Regions from separate parts of the Streptomyces sp. NPDC056738 genome, predicted to be linked through region 1. Evidence: riboswitches for the same ligand, from Rfam matches in the RefSeq annotation. Region 1 holds a riboswitch; the other holds the start of a gene.
The links. A riboswitch is a leader RNA that binds a small molecule or an ion and turns the genes downstream of it on or off. The one in region 1 is predicted to bind thiamine pyrophosphate.

Region 1 (7,659 bases):
ACTGCTGCTGCTCGGGCGGGAGTTCGCCGCCGTACTCGTCGGTGCGCTGCTGCGGCACCCAGACGCCGCCGGCCGGGGTCTCGCCGCCGTAGGTGCCGGTGGCGTACTGGTCCTGGCCGTAGTTCTGCTGCTGCGCGTACCCCTGGTCGCCGCCGTTGTAGGCGCTCTGGTCGTACGTGCCGTTCTGGTAGGTCTGCTGGCCCGTGTACGGGTCGGTGTAGCCGGCGTACTGCTGCTGGCCGTAGCCGTACTGCTGTTGCTGCTGGTCGTAGCCGGTGTAGCCGTCGTACGCGTAGGCCTGCTGGTTCTGACCCGTCGCGTAGGCCTGCTGGTTCTGACCGGTGGAGTAGGCCTGCTGGTCCTGGGACGGGGACGCGCCGGCGTAGGACTGGTCGGTGGCCGCGGCGTACGCGCCGGAGTCGTAGACCCCGTAGGAGCCGGTGTCCTCGGGCAGCGGCTGCGGCTCGTACACCGACGTCGTCTCGGCGGCCGTGGGCTCGGCCGGCTCGGGGGGCGAGAACCGGTCGGACGGGGCGGGCGTGAAGACGTCGTCCTCGTCGGCGTACTGGTCCTCGCGCCGGTAGGCGGCCACCTCGACCTCGTCGAGCTCGGGGGTCTCCTCCGCCTCGTCCGCGTCCTCGGGCTCACCGCGGCGGCGCTTGCTGAGCTTGCCGGGCCTGTCCTCCGCACCGGGGCCGTTGATGGCCCAGCCCTGCGCGAAGCCCTGGCGGAACGACAGCGTCACATAGGTCTGACCGACGGTGAAGGCGGCCGCGCCCAGGCCGATGACGACGACCGAGTGCATGAGGACGCCGAGGACCACGCCGAGGAAGCCCACGAAGGCGAGCAGCCGGAAGCGCAGCCGCGCCTTGTACTGCAGCAGCACTTCGCCGAGCAGCCACAGCGCGACAATGCCGAATGCCAGATAGAGGACCGTCAAGCCCATGTACGCCCCTCTCCCAGTGGCCGCTACGCAGTGTGTCGTACGCGGGTGCGACCGGTCTAGGCCTGCTGCGGGTGATGCAGGCCCAGATTCTCGTAGATTTCCAGCGTCGCGGTGGAGTTGTTGAGCGTGATGAAGTGCAGCCCGGGGACACCCTCGGTCAGCAGCCTCGCACAGAACTCCGTCGCGAACTCGATCCCAATGGAGCGTACAGCCGCCGGATCGTCTTTGACTGTGAGGATCCGCTCTTTCAGGACGTCCGGGAATGAAGCATTCGAGAGTTTGGGCAGCCGTTCCAACATCTTCACACTTGTCACGGGCATGACTTCCGGGATGACCGGGGTCGCGCAGCCCGCCGCGTCGACGCGGTCCCGCAGCCGGAGGTAGGACTCCGGCTGGAAGAACATCTGGGTGATCGCGTAGTCGGCGCCCGCGCGGCACTTGTCGACGAAGTGCGAGACGTCCAGATCCCACTCCGTGGACCGGGGGTGCATCTCCGGGAAGGCCGCGACCCCGACGCAGAAGTCTCCGGATTCCTTGATGAGGCGCACCAGTTCGGCCGCGTAGGTCAGGCCCTGGGGGTGCGGGACCCACTCGGCCATGGGGTCCCCGGGCGGGTCGCCGCGCACGGCGAGCATGTTGCGGATCCCCGCGTCCGCGTACTGCCCGATGATGTTGCGCAGCTCCGCGACGGAGTGGTTGACCGCGGTGAGGTGCGCGACCGGGGTGAGGGTCGTGTCGAGGACGATCTGCTCGGTCTCCTTGACCGTGCCGGCCCGCGTGGAGCCGCCGGCCCCGTAGGTCACGGAGACGAAGTCCGGGGCCACGGCCTCGACCCGCCGCAGGGCGTTCCACAGGTTCCGCTCGCCCTTGGGGGTCTTCGGCGCCGAGAACTCGAAGGAAAAGGTCTGTTTGCCGGTCGCGAGCATGTCGCGCACGGTGCGTGCGCGATCAGTCCTGGTGGATGCAGATCCGAGGGCCATACCCGCAGGTTAGCCAGAGGGCGTCGGTCACCCAACCGAACCGCTGACTTTTGTCCGATCTGTCGATTTCTTGTCCACCCCTCGGACAGCGGCCGGCCGGACCCCCGGACGGCCGCCGCGCCGATCGTGCGCACAGCCACCCCGCGGACAACCACCGCACCGGACGCCTCCGCGCGCGGGCGCCGGGCCTCCGGCCTGCCGCGACCGCCGGACCTCAGACGTCCCGCAGCCGCTTCGCGAACTCCGCCGCCGCGGCGCCCGGGTCGTCCGCCTCGGTGATCGCCCGGACGACGACGACACGGCGGGCGCCCGCTTCGAGCACCTCGTCGAGCCGGCCGAGATCGATGCCGCCGATCGCGAACCACGGACGCTCGGTGCCGAGGGCGGCCGTGGCGCGGACCAGGCCGAGCCCGGGTGCGTGGCGGCCGGGCTTGGTGGGGGTGGGCCAGCAGGGGCCGGTGCAGAAGTAGTCCACGCCCTCCTGTACGGCGGCGGCCCGGGCCTCGGCCTCGGAGTGCGTGGAGCGGCCGACGACCACCTCGTCGCCGAGGATCGCGCGGGCCGCGGGAACGGGGAGGTCGCCCTGGCCCAGGTGCAGGACGCCGGCGCGGGCCGCGTGCGCCACGTCCGCCCGGTCGTTGACCGCGAGGAGCTTGCCGTGCCGGGCACAGGTGTCCGCGAACACCTTCAGGTGCTCCAGCTCCTCGCCCGCCTCCATGCCCTTGTCACGGAGCTGCACGATGTCCACGCCGCCCGCCAGGACGGCGTCGAGGAACGCGGCGAGGTCGCCCTGGCGCCTGCGGGCGTCGGTGCACAGATAGACGCGGGCGTCGGCGAGGCGGCCCCGGGCGGTCGTGGCGGCGTTCTCGGGCATGCGTGGTCCCCCGTTGTCGGTGCGCGGGGAGCGCGGCGGCCGGGAGGGTCCCGCCGCCGTGCTCCCCGTGCCGGACGGTCTCGATCAGGTCAGACGGCGAGCGCCTGGGCGCGACGCTTCACCTCCGTGCCGCGATTCTCGCTCAGGGCCTGCGCGGGGGTGCCGGGCAGGGTCGGGTCGGGGGTGAAGAGCCACTCGAGGGCCTCTTCGTCGGAGAAACCGTCGTCCCTCAGGAGCGTCAGGGTGCCGACCAGGCCCTTGACGACCTTCTGCTCGTCCACGTCGATGAAGTCGGCGGGGACGTGCAGTGCGCGGTTCTCACCACGGCGTACGGCGATGAGCTGGCCTTCCTTGACCAGCTGCCGGACGCGTGTCACCTCGACGCCGAGCTGTTCGGCGATGTCGGGGAGGGTGAGCCAGGCGGGGACGAGAGCATCGGTCTTTGCGTCAATCTCGGTCACGGGACAAGCCTGCCATCCCGGACCGACAGCCGGAAAGCCGAGGGCGTCCGACCCGGGGTGACGGGACCGGGACGTGATCAGGCGGTGGCTCCCTTCAGCGGCCTCGACGGGTCCGCGAGCAGCACCGGATCCATCGCGGCACCCGCCTCGATGAGCCGGCGCCCCTGGGCGAGATCCCTCGGGCGGCCCACCGCCAGCAGGGCGACGAGCCGTGTCTCGCGGAGCCAGCACACCGACCAGGAGGCGCCCGAGGGGTCACCGCGCCACACCAGGGTGTCGGCGGGCGTGTGGTGGCCGACGTACTGCACGAAACGGCCGAACTGCTCGGACCAGAAGTACGGCACGGGGTCGTAGGCGGCGGGCGTCTCGCCGACGATGTTCAGGGCGACCGTGCGCGGGCCCTGGAGGGCGTTGTCCCAGTGGTGGACGAGAAGGCGTTCCTCGTAGCGGCCGGACGGGAAGGAGGCGCAGTCGCCGACCGCGTAGACGTCGGGCAGCGAGGTGCGCAAATGGTCGTCGGCGACGATCTCGCGGTGGGCTCCGAGTTCGATGCCGGAGCCGGCGATCCAGGCGGTGGCGGGCCGCGCGCCGATCCCGACCACGACGGCGCCCGCGGGCACCCGGGAGCCGTCGTCCAGGATCACCGCGCCGGGTTCGACGCGCTCCACGCGCGCGCCGGTGCGCAGCGAGGCCCCGCTGTCCGCGTACCAGGCGGCCATCGGGGCGGCCACCTCGGGCGGCAGCGCCCCGGCGAGCGGCCGGTCGGCGGCCTCGACGACGGTGACCGCGCAGCCCGCCTCGCGCGCGGCCGTGGCGAACTCGGCGCCGATCCAGCCCGCTCCGACCACCACGATGTCGTGCTGCCGTGCGAGTACGGGACGCAGCCGGTCGGCGTCGTCGAGCGTGCGCAGCAGATGCACGCCGGGCACCCCTTCGGCGCCGGGGAGCCGGATCGGTTCGGCGCCGGTGGCGACGACCAGGACGTCGTACGGGACGGCCCCCGCGTCCGTGTCGAGTTCGTGGTCGCCGGGGCGCACGCCGAGCGCCTCGCTGCCCAGCCGGAGGTCGATGTCCAGGGCCTCGAAGTCGATGTCGAAGGCGGAGCCCTCGGCCTTGCCGAGCAGGACGGCCTTGGACAGCGGCGGCCGGTCGTAGGGCTGATGCGGCTCCGCGCCGATCAGCGTGACGGTGCCCGTGAAGCCCTGTTCGCGCAGGGCGACCGCGGTCTGCACCCCGGCCATGCCGGCGCCCACCACGACGACCCGTCGTGCCGTGTGCCGCCGCGGCCGGGACGGGGACTGTGCCTGCGTCTGATCGCTCACCTGATCACCATAGACACGTGACGATCCGTCAGTCAGCGGACGTGCTCGGTGACCTCTTGCACACGGCCGGTCCCGACCGGTTCCTCCACCACGCTCGTCCCGGCGCCCGGCTGCGACTCCCACGTCCAGGTCTCCTCCAGCCGCACCCGGCCGTCGGGCAGTTCGACGACCAGGGACACGCAGTGGCCGGACGCGGTGGTGCCGTCCCGCTTGAGCTGCACGTACCGGAAGTCGAGGCGGTCGCCCTCACGGGTGCCCACGAGATGTCCGCGGACGACGTCGCCGCCGGCGTAGTCGGCCCAGACCACTCCGTCCTCCTCGTGGTAGGTGAACCGGGTGCGGGTGCCCACCTGGCCCGGCGCCTGGTCGGCGACGGGGGCGAGCACGAGGCCGTCGAGCGGTCGCGCCATGGGCGGAGGCTCCCTTACTGAGACGGACGGGGGCGGGCTAGGGTGGCCAACGTAAAGCACTCGCGGGAGCCCGGACGCACCGGGCTGAGAGGGAGGCTGGGCGGCCTCCGACCGTACGAACCTGATCCGGGTCATGCCGGCGAAGGGAGGGGCTGGACGCCCATGCCGTCTGCACGTTCGTCGGACGTCCTCGTCGTCGGGGGCGGAATCATCGGTCTGGTGACGGCCTGGCGGGCCGCGCAGCGCGGGTTCACCACCGCGCTCGTGGACCCCGAGCCGGGCGGCGGCGCCGCGCAGGTCGCGGCCGGGATGCTGGCCGCCGTCACCGAGCTGCACTTCGGCGAGGAGACCCTGCTGGGCCTCAACCTCGCCTCCGCGCGCCGCTATCCGGACTTCGCCGCCGAGCTCACCGAGGCGGCCGGACAGGACCTCGGTTACCGCCGGAGCGGCACGCTGGCCGTCGCGCTGGACGCCGACGACCGGGCCCATCTGCGCGAACTGCACGCGCTCCAGGTCCGCTCGGGGCTGGAGTCGGAGTGGCTCAGCGGCCGTGAGTGCCGCCGTCTGGAGCCGATGCTCGCGCCCGGCGTGCGCGGGGGCCTGCGGGTGGACGGCGACCACCAGATCGACCCGCGGCGCCTCGCGGCGGCCCTCGTCACGGCCTGTGAGCGGGCCGGGGTGGTCATGCACCGGACCTGGGCGGAGCGGCTGAGCGTCGTACGGGAGCGGGCGGCCGGCGTCGTCACCGCGGACGGCACCGCCCTCGCCGCGGACCGGGTGGTGCTGGCCGGGGGCAGCCTCAGCGGACGCCTCGCGGGCGTCCCCGAGGACGCCGTGCCACCGGTGCGCCCGGTCAAGGGTCAGGTGCTGCGGCTGACCGTGCCGCGGCGGTACGCGCCCTTCCTGAACCGGACCGTGCGGGCCGTGGTGCGCGGCAGCCACGTCTACCTGGTGCCGCGCGAGAACGGCGAGCTCGTGGTGGGCGCGACCAGCGAGGAGCTGGGCTGGGACACCACCGTGACGGCGGGCGGCGTGTACGAGCTGCTGCGCGACGCCCACGAGCTGGTCCCCGGGATCACCGAGCTGCCGCTCACCGAGACCCGCGCGGGGCTGCGCCCCGGCTCGCCCGACAACGCGCCGCTGCTCGGCCCGAGCGCCCTGGACGGGCTGCTGCTGGCCACCGGGCACCACCGCAACGGCGTACTCCTGACGCCCGTGACCGGTGACGTGATGGCCCACGTGCTGACCACCGGCGAACTCCCCGCCGAAGCCCGCCCCTTCACGCCCCTGCGCTTCGGCGCCACCGCCCTCACGGAGCTGCCCGTATGAACATCGTCGTCAACGGGGAGCGGCGGCGGATCGACGCCGGGACCGCTCTCGACGCGCTCGTCGCGACCCTCACCGCCTCGTCGTCCGGGGTGGCCGCCGCCCTGAACGAGACCGTCGTCCCGCGCGCGCAGTGGCCGTCCACCGCGCTCGCCGAGGGCGACCGCGTCGAGGTCCTCACCGCCGTCCAAGGAGGCTGACCCATGGCAGACGACTCCTTCGTCCTCGGCGGTACGGTCTACGGCTCCCGGCTGATCATGGGGACGGGCGGCGCGCCCAGCCTCGACGTGCTGGAGCGCTCCCTGGTGGCGTCGGGCACGGAGCTGACGACGGTCGCGATGCGGCGCGTGGACGCGTCCGTGCACGGCTCGGTCCTGTCGGTGCTGGCCAGGCTGGACATCCGCGTCCTGCCGAACACGGCCGGCTGCTACACCGCGGGCGAGGCCGTGCTGACGGCCCGTCTGGCGCGCGAGGCGCTGGGCACCGATCTGGTCAAGCTGGAGGTCATCGCCGACGAGCGCACCCTGCTGCCCGATCCGATCGAGCTGCTCGACGCGGCGGAGACGCTGGTCGACGACGGCTTCACCGTGCTGCCGTACACGAACGACGACCCGGTGCTGGCGCGGAAGCTGGAGGACGTCGGCTGCGCGGCGATCATGCCGCTCGGCTCGCCGATCGGGTCCGGGCTCGGGATCCGCAACCCGCACAACTTCGAGCTGATCGTCGAGCACGCGGGCGTGCCGGTGATCCTGGACGCGGGAGCGGGCACGGCGTCGGACGCCGCGCTCGCGATGGAGCTGGGGTGCGCGGGGGTGATGCTGGCCTCGGCGGTGACGCGGGCGCAGGAGCCGGTGCTGATGGCGGAGGCCATGCGGCACGCGGTGGAGGCGGGCCGGCTGGCGCGGCGGGCGGGGCGCATCCCCCGGCGGCACTTCGCGACGGCGTCCTCCCCCACGGAGGGCGTGGCGGCGCTGGACCCGGAGCGCCCGGCGTTCTGAGCGCACCGGACACCCCGCGACGCTTCGGCCGCCCGGGGAACCCGCCGCGCTCCGGCTCCCCGGAACACCCGGCAGCGATCGCGCCGTCCGGACGTGCGCCGTCGCTTTCCGGCCGGGCGGGTCAGCCGCAGGTTGTCGTGTTGTGGCCTTGCGGTGACAGACGGGGCCTGATCGGACATCTGTGCGACGAACGGATCTTCGTACGGGCCGCGCTCGTCACAGCTCGGATGCAGTCGGGCCCCCGAATCGCCCGAACGGGGCGCCGTGACAGTGGCGGCTCGTAGACTCACCTGCGTGGATACGACCCTTCAGGACCCGCTTGTCGGACACGTGCTCGACGGC
Region 2 (7,659 bases), on a different contig from region 1:
ACGGAACGCTGTGAGGACGGCCACGACGGGCCGGATCCACTCCTGGGACCTGTCCACCGGCGTGGACGGTCCCGGGACCCGGTTCGTCCTCTTCGTCAGCGGCTGCCCGCTGCGCTGTCTCTACTGCGCGAACCCCGACACCTGGCACATGCGCGACGGCCGGGAGGCCACCGTCGACGAGGTGATGGCCGAGATCGAGAAGTACCGGCCGTTCGTCACCGCCGCCGGGGGAGGGGTGACCGTGACGGGCGGCGAGCCCCTCCTCCAGCCCGCCTTCACCGCGGCGGTGCTGCGCCGCTGCAGGGAGGCCGGACTGCACACGGCCCTGGACACCTCCGGGTTCCTCGGCGCCCGCGCCACCGACCGGCTCCTCGCGGACACCGATCTGGTGCTCCTCGACATCAAGTCCTTCGACGCCGACGCCTACCGCAAGCTCACCGGCGGCGCACTCGCCCCCACACTCGACTTCGCCACACGACTCGATCGCCTCGGCGTCCCGGTGTGGATCCGCTACGTCCTCGTCCCCGGCCACACCGACGCGCCCGAGCCCATCGAGGGACTCGCCTGGTTCCTCTCCGGGCTCGGCAACGTCGACCGCGTGGACGTCCTCCCCTTCCACAAGCTGGGCGCCGCCAAGTACGAAGCCCTGGGCATCCCCTTCCCGCTGCGGGACATCCCCGTGCCCGGACCCGACCTGACCGAACGCGTCCGGGGCCAGTTCAGGTCCCAAGGACTGACCGCGCACTGACCTCCGCGCGGGGAAAATCCCGGGCCGATCCACCGCGACCCGGGGCAGGATGCCCCTGTGAACCACGTCCTGAGCGGTCTCGCCGCCAACCCGGCCCTGCCCTCCGAACTGGTCGACCGGCTGATCGCGGTCGCGGACGGGGACCTCGCCCGAGACCTCGCCGGCCGGGAGGACCTCAGCCACGCACAGGCGGTCGCCCTCTTCGCGCGCGACCCGGACTGCGGCGTGCCGCTCGCCCACGCCGGGAGGCTGACGGCCGCCGACGTCGATCCGGTCACCCGGCCGGACACCGCCCTCGCCCTGCTCGACGAGGGGTCCGGCAACCCCGACTGGGCGCGCCTTTTCGCGGGCGACCCGATGTCGGAGCGCCGGGAGAAGCTGGCGGCCTGTCCGGGCCTTCCGGCCGACGTGGTGGACAGGCTCGCCGCGGACCCGGATCCCGGCGTCGTCGCGGAACTCGCGCTGTGGACCACACCGGAGACGGCCGCGCGGCTCGCGGAGCATCCGCACGCCCTGGTCCGCCGCGCGGTGGTGTGCAACGAGGCGACACCCCCGGACGTACTGGCCGCGCTCCTCACCGGAGAAGGACTGCCGCCCGCGCGGCACTGCCGCGTCTGCGACCGCGAGGCGACCCCCTTCACCCACGATCCGGAATGCCCCCGGACGGACTGCGACCTGGGTCCGGGTGACTCCTGCGACGGTTCCCACGAGTCGGCCGTCCACGGGATGCGGATCGCGGCGCTCGGCAATCCGGCCACGCCCACGGAAGCGGCCGCCGGCTTCGCGGACCACCCTTCGGTGCTGCTGCGCCTGACGCTCGCCGCCCGCGAGGACCTGCCCCCGCAGGTGTGCGCCCGGCTCGCCACGGACCCCGTGCCCGGCGTCCGTGGTGACCTCGCCGAGAACCCCGCGATCGGCGAGGACGTCATCCGCGTACTGGCGCGGGACGGCGACGTATCGGTACGCCGGGGCCTCGCGCGGCATCCCCGCGTCCCGTTCGACGTGCTCACCGAACTGGCCCGGACCGCCAAGGTCGGGGCCACGCTCGCTCCCCGTGTCGCCGCCGCGACGCCCGCCGAGCTCGCGGACCTGGCCCGGTCGCCGGACCCGGCGGCCCGCATGCTCGCGGCCCAACACCGTGACCTGCCGCCCGGGATACGCGACGCGCTGGCAAGTGACGCCGACGCGAAGGTGGTCAAGGCCGTCGCGCCACACCCCGGCCTCTCCGAAGGACAGTTGAGGGCGATGGCCGACCGGCACGGAGTCCGGGTGCTCGCCAGGGTGGCGGCCAACCCCGGTGCGAGTCCGGGTCTGTTGGAACACCTGACCCGTCAGGCGCCACCGGTGCCGAAGGCCCTCCGGGAGGTCGCCCGGCACCCGAACGCGCCGGTCGAAGCCCTGCTCTCCTGCCTCGCGGACGACCGGGCGAGGCCCGTGGCCGCCGCGCACCCGGCCCTGCCGCCGGCGGTGATCGTGGACCTGCTCGCCGACCCCGACCGGCAGGTGGCGGAAGCGGCGGCAGCCAACCCGTCCCTGCCGCCCGCCGTGATGGCGCGACTCGTGACCGCGGCCGACGAGACCCGCGCGAGCGCCGGTCGAGACGTCCGGCGGTCATGACGGGCGGGGCCGGACCTCCGTCACGACGGGGCGGGGCGGTCCATCCGTCACGACCGGGCGGGCCGTGCGTCCGTCGCAACGGATGCACGGCCCGCCCCGCGCTCAGTCATCTCCCGACCGGATTCACAGCATCTCGGTCTCGCCGCGGGACGCCTCGCCCCACAGCGTGTGGAAGCTGCCCTGACGGTCGGTGCGCCGGTAGGTGTGGGCACCGAAGAAGTCGCGCTGGCCCTGGGTGAGGGCGGCCGGCAGGCGGTCGGCGCGCAGCGTGTCGTAGTAGGACAGCGCCGCCGAGAACGCGGGCACCGGGACGCCCCTGCGGGTGGCGATGGAGACGACCTCGCGCCACGGGACCTGGGCGTCCTTGATCTCGGTGGCGAACCCCGCGTCGGACAGCAGGCTCACCAGGCCCGGGTCGACGGCGTACGCGGCGCGGATGCGGTCGAGGAACGCCGCGCGGATGATGCAGCCGCCGCGCCAGATCTTCGCCACCTCACCGAGGTCGATGTCCCAGCCGTACTCGGCGGCGGCGTCCAGGATCATCTTCCAGCCCTGGTCGTAGGCGATCAGCTTCGAGGCGTACAGGGCGTGTTCGACCTGGCTGGTGAAGCGCTCGGCCTCGGTCCCGGACAGGTCCCAGTGGGTGCCGCCGGGCAGACCGCGGTAGGCGGAGCGCAGCGCGTCCTGGCTGGAGGCGGCGCGGGCGAAGGTGGCCTGCGCGATGGCGGTGACCGGGGAGCCGAGGTCCAGGGCGGTCTGCACGGTCCAGCGGCCGGTGCCCTTCTGCCCCGCGGCGTCCACCACGATGTCGACGAAGGGCTCCCCGGTGGCGGCGTCCGTGTGCGCGAGCACCTCGGCGGTGATCTCGATGAGGTACGAGTCGAGGCGGCCCTTGTTCCAGCGCCGGAAGATCTCCGCTATCTGCGGCGGCGTGTAGCCCCCGACGCGGCGGAGCAGGTCGTAGGCCTCGCCGATCAACTGCATGTCGGCGTACTCGATGCCGTTGTGCACCATCTTGACGAAGTGACCGGCGCCGTCGGTGCCGATGTGCGTGGCACAGGGCTCGCCGTCCACCTTGGCGCTGATCGACTCGAACATCGGGCCCAGCGAGGCGTACGACTCGGGGGAGCCGCCGGGCATGATGCTCGGCCCGTTGAGGGCGCCCTCCTCGCCGCCGGACACGCCCGCGCCGACGAAGTGGATGCCGCGCTCGCGCAGCGACTGCTCACGCCGGCGGGTGTCGGAGAAGTGGGCGTTGCCCCCGTCGATGATCATGTCGCCGGTCTCGAGCAGCGGCGCGAACTCCTCGATGACGGCGTCGGTGGCCGCACCCGCCTGCACCATGATCATGAGGCGGCGCGGGCGCTCCAGCGCCGCCACGAAGTCCTCGGCCGACTCGGCCGCGACGAAGGCGCCCTCGTGTCCGAACTCCTCGACCAGTGCCTTGGTGCGCGCGGGTGTGCGGTTGTGGACGGCGACGGTGTAGCCGTTCCGGGCGAAGTTGCGGGCCAGATTGCGGCCCATCACGGCGAGCCCTGTGACGCCGATCTGTGCGGTCGCCTTCATGGTGTGCTCCTTGGATCCGGATCTGCCTGTCCGCGTACCTGACGGGCGAGCAGACGACTGTCGCTGTGCCGATCAGTACGCCGCCAGGAGCCCAGGTGTTCACCTTTCGGCACAGGAGCTGTGGGGGGACGGCGGAACGGGTGCCGGCCGCCGGGCGCCGGGGCGCGCCGAGGTCAGCCGTCCCGGCGCAGCCGCCATCCGTGGTCCACCGGTCCGATGCCGGCGCCGAGCGCGAAACCGGCCTCGATCGCGGCGGTCACGTAGGCCTTGGCCCGCCGTACCGCCTCCGGCACGTCGAGGCCCTCGGCCAGTCCCACCGCGACGGCCGAGGCGAGCGTGCAGCCCGTGCCGTGCGTGTGCCGGTTGTCGTGGCGGGGCGCGCGCAGCCAGTGCTCGGCGGTTCCGTCGGTGAGCAGGTCGACGGCCTGGCCCGGCAGATGACCGCCCTTCACCAGCACCCAGCGGGGACCGAACGCGAGCAGCAGGTCGGCGGCCCGGCGCATGTCCGGCTCGCCGTCCACCTTCACGCCGGTGAGCTGGGCGACCTCGTCGAGATTCGGGGTGGCCACGGTCGCGCGCGGCAGCAGCCGGGTCCGTACGGCGTCCAGGGCGTCGTCGGCCAGCAGCCGGTCACCGTGCTTGGAGACGCTCACCGGGTCCACGACGACCGGGGCGCCCACGTCGGTCAGCAACTCGGCGACGGTGGTGACGAGTTCGGGCGAGGAGAGCATCCCCGTCTTCACCGCCTGGACGCCGATGTCGTCGACGACGCTGCGGTACTGGGCCCGTACCGCTTCCTCGGACAGTTCCCAGGCCCCCTGCACGCCCACGGAGTTCTGCGCGGTCACCGCGGTGAGCACGCTCATCCCGTGGGCGCCCAGCGCGAGCATGGTCTTGAGGTCGGCCTGGATTCCGGCGCCTCCGCCGGAGTCGGATCCGGCGATCGTCAGGACGCGGGGAGGGGTGGTCATGGGGTGTTCCTCTCGGAAACGGCTTCGGGCACGGGGGCCCTGACCGGCTGAGCGACGGGCGGCCCTCAGACGCGGCGGCGCAGCCGCAGCGGGGCGTAGAGGGCGAGGGCGACGAGGAACGCCACGTAGTAGGAGAGATCGGCGCCGTGCAGTGCGTCGGCCACCGGACCGACGTACAGGCTCGTGTCCATGAACGGCACGGCCGCGCCGAACGCCGCGACGAAGGCCACCAGCGAGGGCCACGCCGGGCGCGGACGGGAGAGCTCGGCGGCGACGTCCACCGGGGCGCCTCCGCGCTCCCGCTTCCGGGCGATCCAGTCGACGACGACGATCGCGACGAACCCGGGAATCCAACAGCCCACGAACAGCAGCACGTTCTGGAAACGCGCCGTCGTGTCGGCGGCGTGCATCCACAGCACCAGCGGGAAGCCGAGCGCCGCGGCCAGGGCCGCCGCGACCGGTCGCGGGATCCGCACCCCCAGGGTCTGGAGGGCCAGCGAACCGCTGTAGTCGTTCATCGCGTTGCTGCACACGGCGGCCAGCGCCACGGCCAGCAGCCCGAACGCGCCCGCGGCACCGCCGCCCAGCAGCACGTCCACGCCCGCCGCCGTCTGGTCGGTCAGCACCGAGGCACCCCACAGTCCGAGGACCTGCACGGCGACGAAGGAGGCGACGAGTCCGAGCAGGGTGCACCAGAACATGCGCGGGCGGGACGTCGTCCGCGGCAGATAGCGGCTGAAGTCACCGGCGTACGGCGCCCAGGACAGCGACAGGCTCAGCGCGATGGTGCTGGTGAGGACGAACGCGCCGGCACGGTCGGCGCCGGTGGCGGACCCGGTCGTCGCGGGGTGGACCCCGTCGAGCATCCGCCAGGCGATCACCGCGAAGGCCACGGCGAGCACGAACGTCATGACGATCTGGAGGCGGTGGATCGCCTCGTAGCCGAGGACACCGAGCGCCCCCTGCGCGGCCATCATGACCAGGACGCCGAGCCAGAACGGCCAGCCGCACAGCCGTGCCAGCGCGTCCCCGCCGAACAGGCCGATCAGCGCGTCCCAGGCGACCGAGGACAGCCACTGGAGCGTGCCGGGAAGCACCACGGACGGGCCGAACGCCAGCCGTGCGAGGGGGAGTTGGCCCGTACCCGTGAGGCCGCCCCAGGTGCTGAGGTAGGCGGTGGGCAGCGCGCCGAGCACGGTCCCGAGGACGACCGCGGCGAGCGCGGTGGTGAAGTCGAGGCCGAGCGCGATCCCGATCGTGCCGGTGAACACGCCCGTCATCGTCAGGTTCGGCGCGAACCAGACGGTGAAGAGGCGTCCCGCCCCGCCGTACCGGTTGCTCTCGGGGACCGGTTCGATGCCGTGGCCCTCCACGCGGAGGTCGCCGGGTGCGGCCGGCATCCGTCCGTCGAAGACGGCAGGCCGGCTGTCGGCGGGCAGCCCGCCGGGAACATGCGCCAATGGCATGAAGACATCCCTCCGCCAGTATGAACTGGTTCAGGTTCGACGGGTGTGATCTCAGCCCTCGGACGGGGCACCCCGTGTCCGGTACGACGGACACCCTAACCGTTCCCCGCGACGCGGCGGCAGGGGGTCCTCACTCGCCCGGACCGGCGTACGCCCGCGCGTGCTCCGGTTCATTCGAACGGCGCGGGCGGGCCCGTTCACAGCGCGGCGCGTGCCGCCCCTCGGTAGTGTCGGAAGTGATCGCCGCTCGCTCTGCGCTCCCGGGTTCCGGGCCCCGGTGGCAGGGCCGAAGGAGGCAGGGTGCCGTGACCGTGATCTCCCTGAAGTCCGCGCAGGTGCGGGAAGGTCTCGTCCTCCCGTACGCCGAGGCCGGCTACCCCAGTGGTACGCCGGTCGTGTTCGTGCACGGTCTGGCCGACTCCTGGTGGTCCTTCGAACCCCTCCTCAGGCGCCTTCCGGCGTCCCTGCACGGATACGCGCCCACACAGCGCGGGCACGGCGACGCCGGCCGGCCACCGGAGGGCTACACCCCCGACGACTTCGCCGCGGACCTGGTGGCCTTCCTGGACGCGGTCGACATCCCCCGGGCCGTCCTGGTCGGGGCGTCCAGCGGCGGTGTACCGGCCCGGATCGTCGCCGGCAGCCACCCCGACCGCATCGCGGGTCTGGTGCTGCTCGGTGTCCCCGGCACCCTCGCGGACAAGCCGGCGGTGACCGGCCTGGTGGCGGCCATGGAGGACCTGGCCGATCCGGTGCCCCGCGCCTTCGTCGAGGACTTCCTGGCCGACACGGTGGCCCGACCGATCGCCCGGGGGTTCGTCGAGACCATGGTCGAGGAGAACCTGAAGCTTCCCGCGCACGTCTGGAAGGACACCGCCCGCGGGCTCCTCGACGCCGATCTCCGCGCGACCCTCGGCGGCATCCTCGTGCCCACACTCGTCATCTGGGGTGAACAGGACGAATTCCTGCCGCGCGAGGACCAGCAGACCATCCTGGACGCCGTCCACGGCGCCGACTTCCTCGCCTACCCGGAGACCGGGCACTCCGTGCACTGGGAACAGCCCGAGCGCGTGGTCGCCGACCTCACCGCCTTCGTCTCGCGGATCGAGCACCCCGGCACCCGAACCGGCGGCGGCTGACCGCACCCTGCGGGTGCGCGGGACTCGCCGGGTGCCGCGAGGGAACCCGTCCGGTCCGGGCCGCGCTCCCTGACGTGATCCGTACCGTCGTCACCCCGCCGACAGGTCTTTGCATGGCATGCTCATGCTCCCCACAGGAAGGGATCACGTGC

Region 2: linked by a shared signal. The riboswitch ahead of ACFRIC_RS35670 (purine-cytosine permease family protein) and the one ahead of thiO (glycine oxidase ThiO) in region 1 are both predicted to bind thiamine pyrophosphate.

What each region holds. Positions count from the first base shown of each region.
Region 1 covers NZ_JBHTZF010000003.1:33,469-41,127, forward strand. Annotated here, with positions in the region: gene ACFRIC_RS07550 (hypothetical protein) at 1-946, opposite strand, end outside; gene metF (methylenetetrahydrofolate reductase [NAD(P)H]) at 1,003-1,926, opposite strand; gene thiE (thiamine phosphate synthase) at 2,141-2,800, opposite strand; gene ACFRIC_RS07565 (Rv2175c family DNA-binding protein) at 2,890-3,261, opposite strand; gene ACFRIC_RS07570 (NAD(P)/FAD-dependent oxidoreductase) at 3,339-4,583, opposite strand; gene ACFRIC_RS07575 (hypothetical protein) at 4,616-4,993, opposite strand; TPP riboswitch at 5,046-5,158, shown strand; gene thiO (glycine oxidase ThiO) at 5,156-6,322, shown strand; gene thiS (sulfur carrier protein ThiS) at 6,319-6,519, shown strand; gene ACFRIC_RS07590 (thiazole synthase) at 6,523-7,317, shown strand; gene pknB (Stk1 family PASTA domain-containing Ser/Thr kinase) at 7,612-7,659, shown strand, end outside.
Region 2 covers NZ_JBHTZF010000018.1:56,959-64,617, forward strand. Annotated here, with positions in the region: gene pflB (formate C-acetyltransferase) at 1-14, shown strand, start outside; gene pflA (pyruvate formate-lyase-activating protein) at 11-748, shown strand; gene ACFRIC_RS35655 (hypothetical protein) at 806-2,365, shown strand; gene gndA (NADP-dependent phosphogluconate dehydrogenase) at 2,489-3,931, opposite strand; gene thiD (bifunctional hydroxymethylpyrimidine kinase/phosphomethylpyrimidine kinase) at 4,105-4,902, opposite strand; gene ACFRIC_RS35670 (purine-cytosine permease family protein) at 4,968-6,368, opposite strand; TPP riboswitch at 6,359-6,453, opposite strand; gene ACFRIC_RS35675 (alpha/beta fold hydrolase) at 6,674-7,507, shown strand.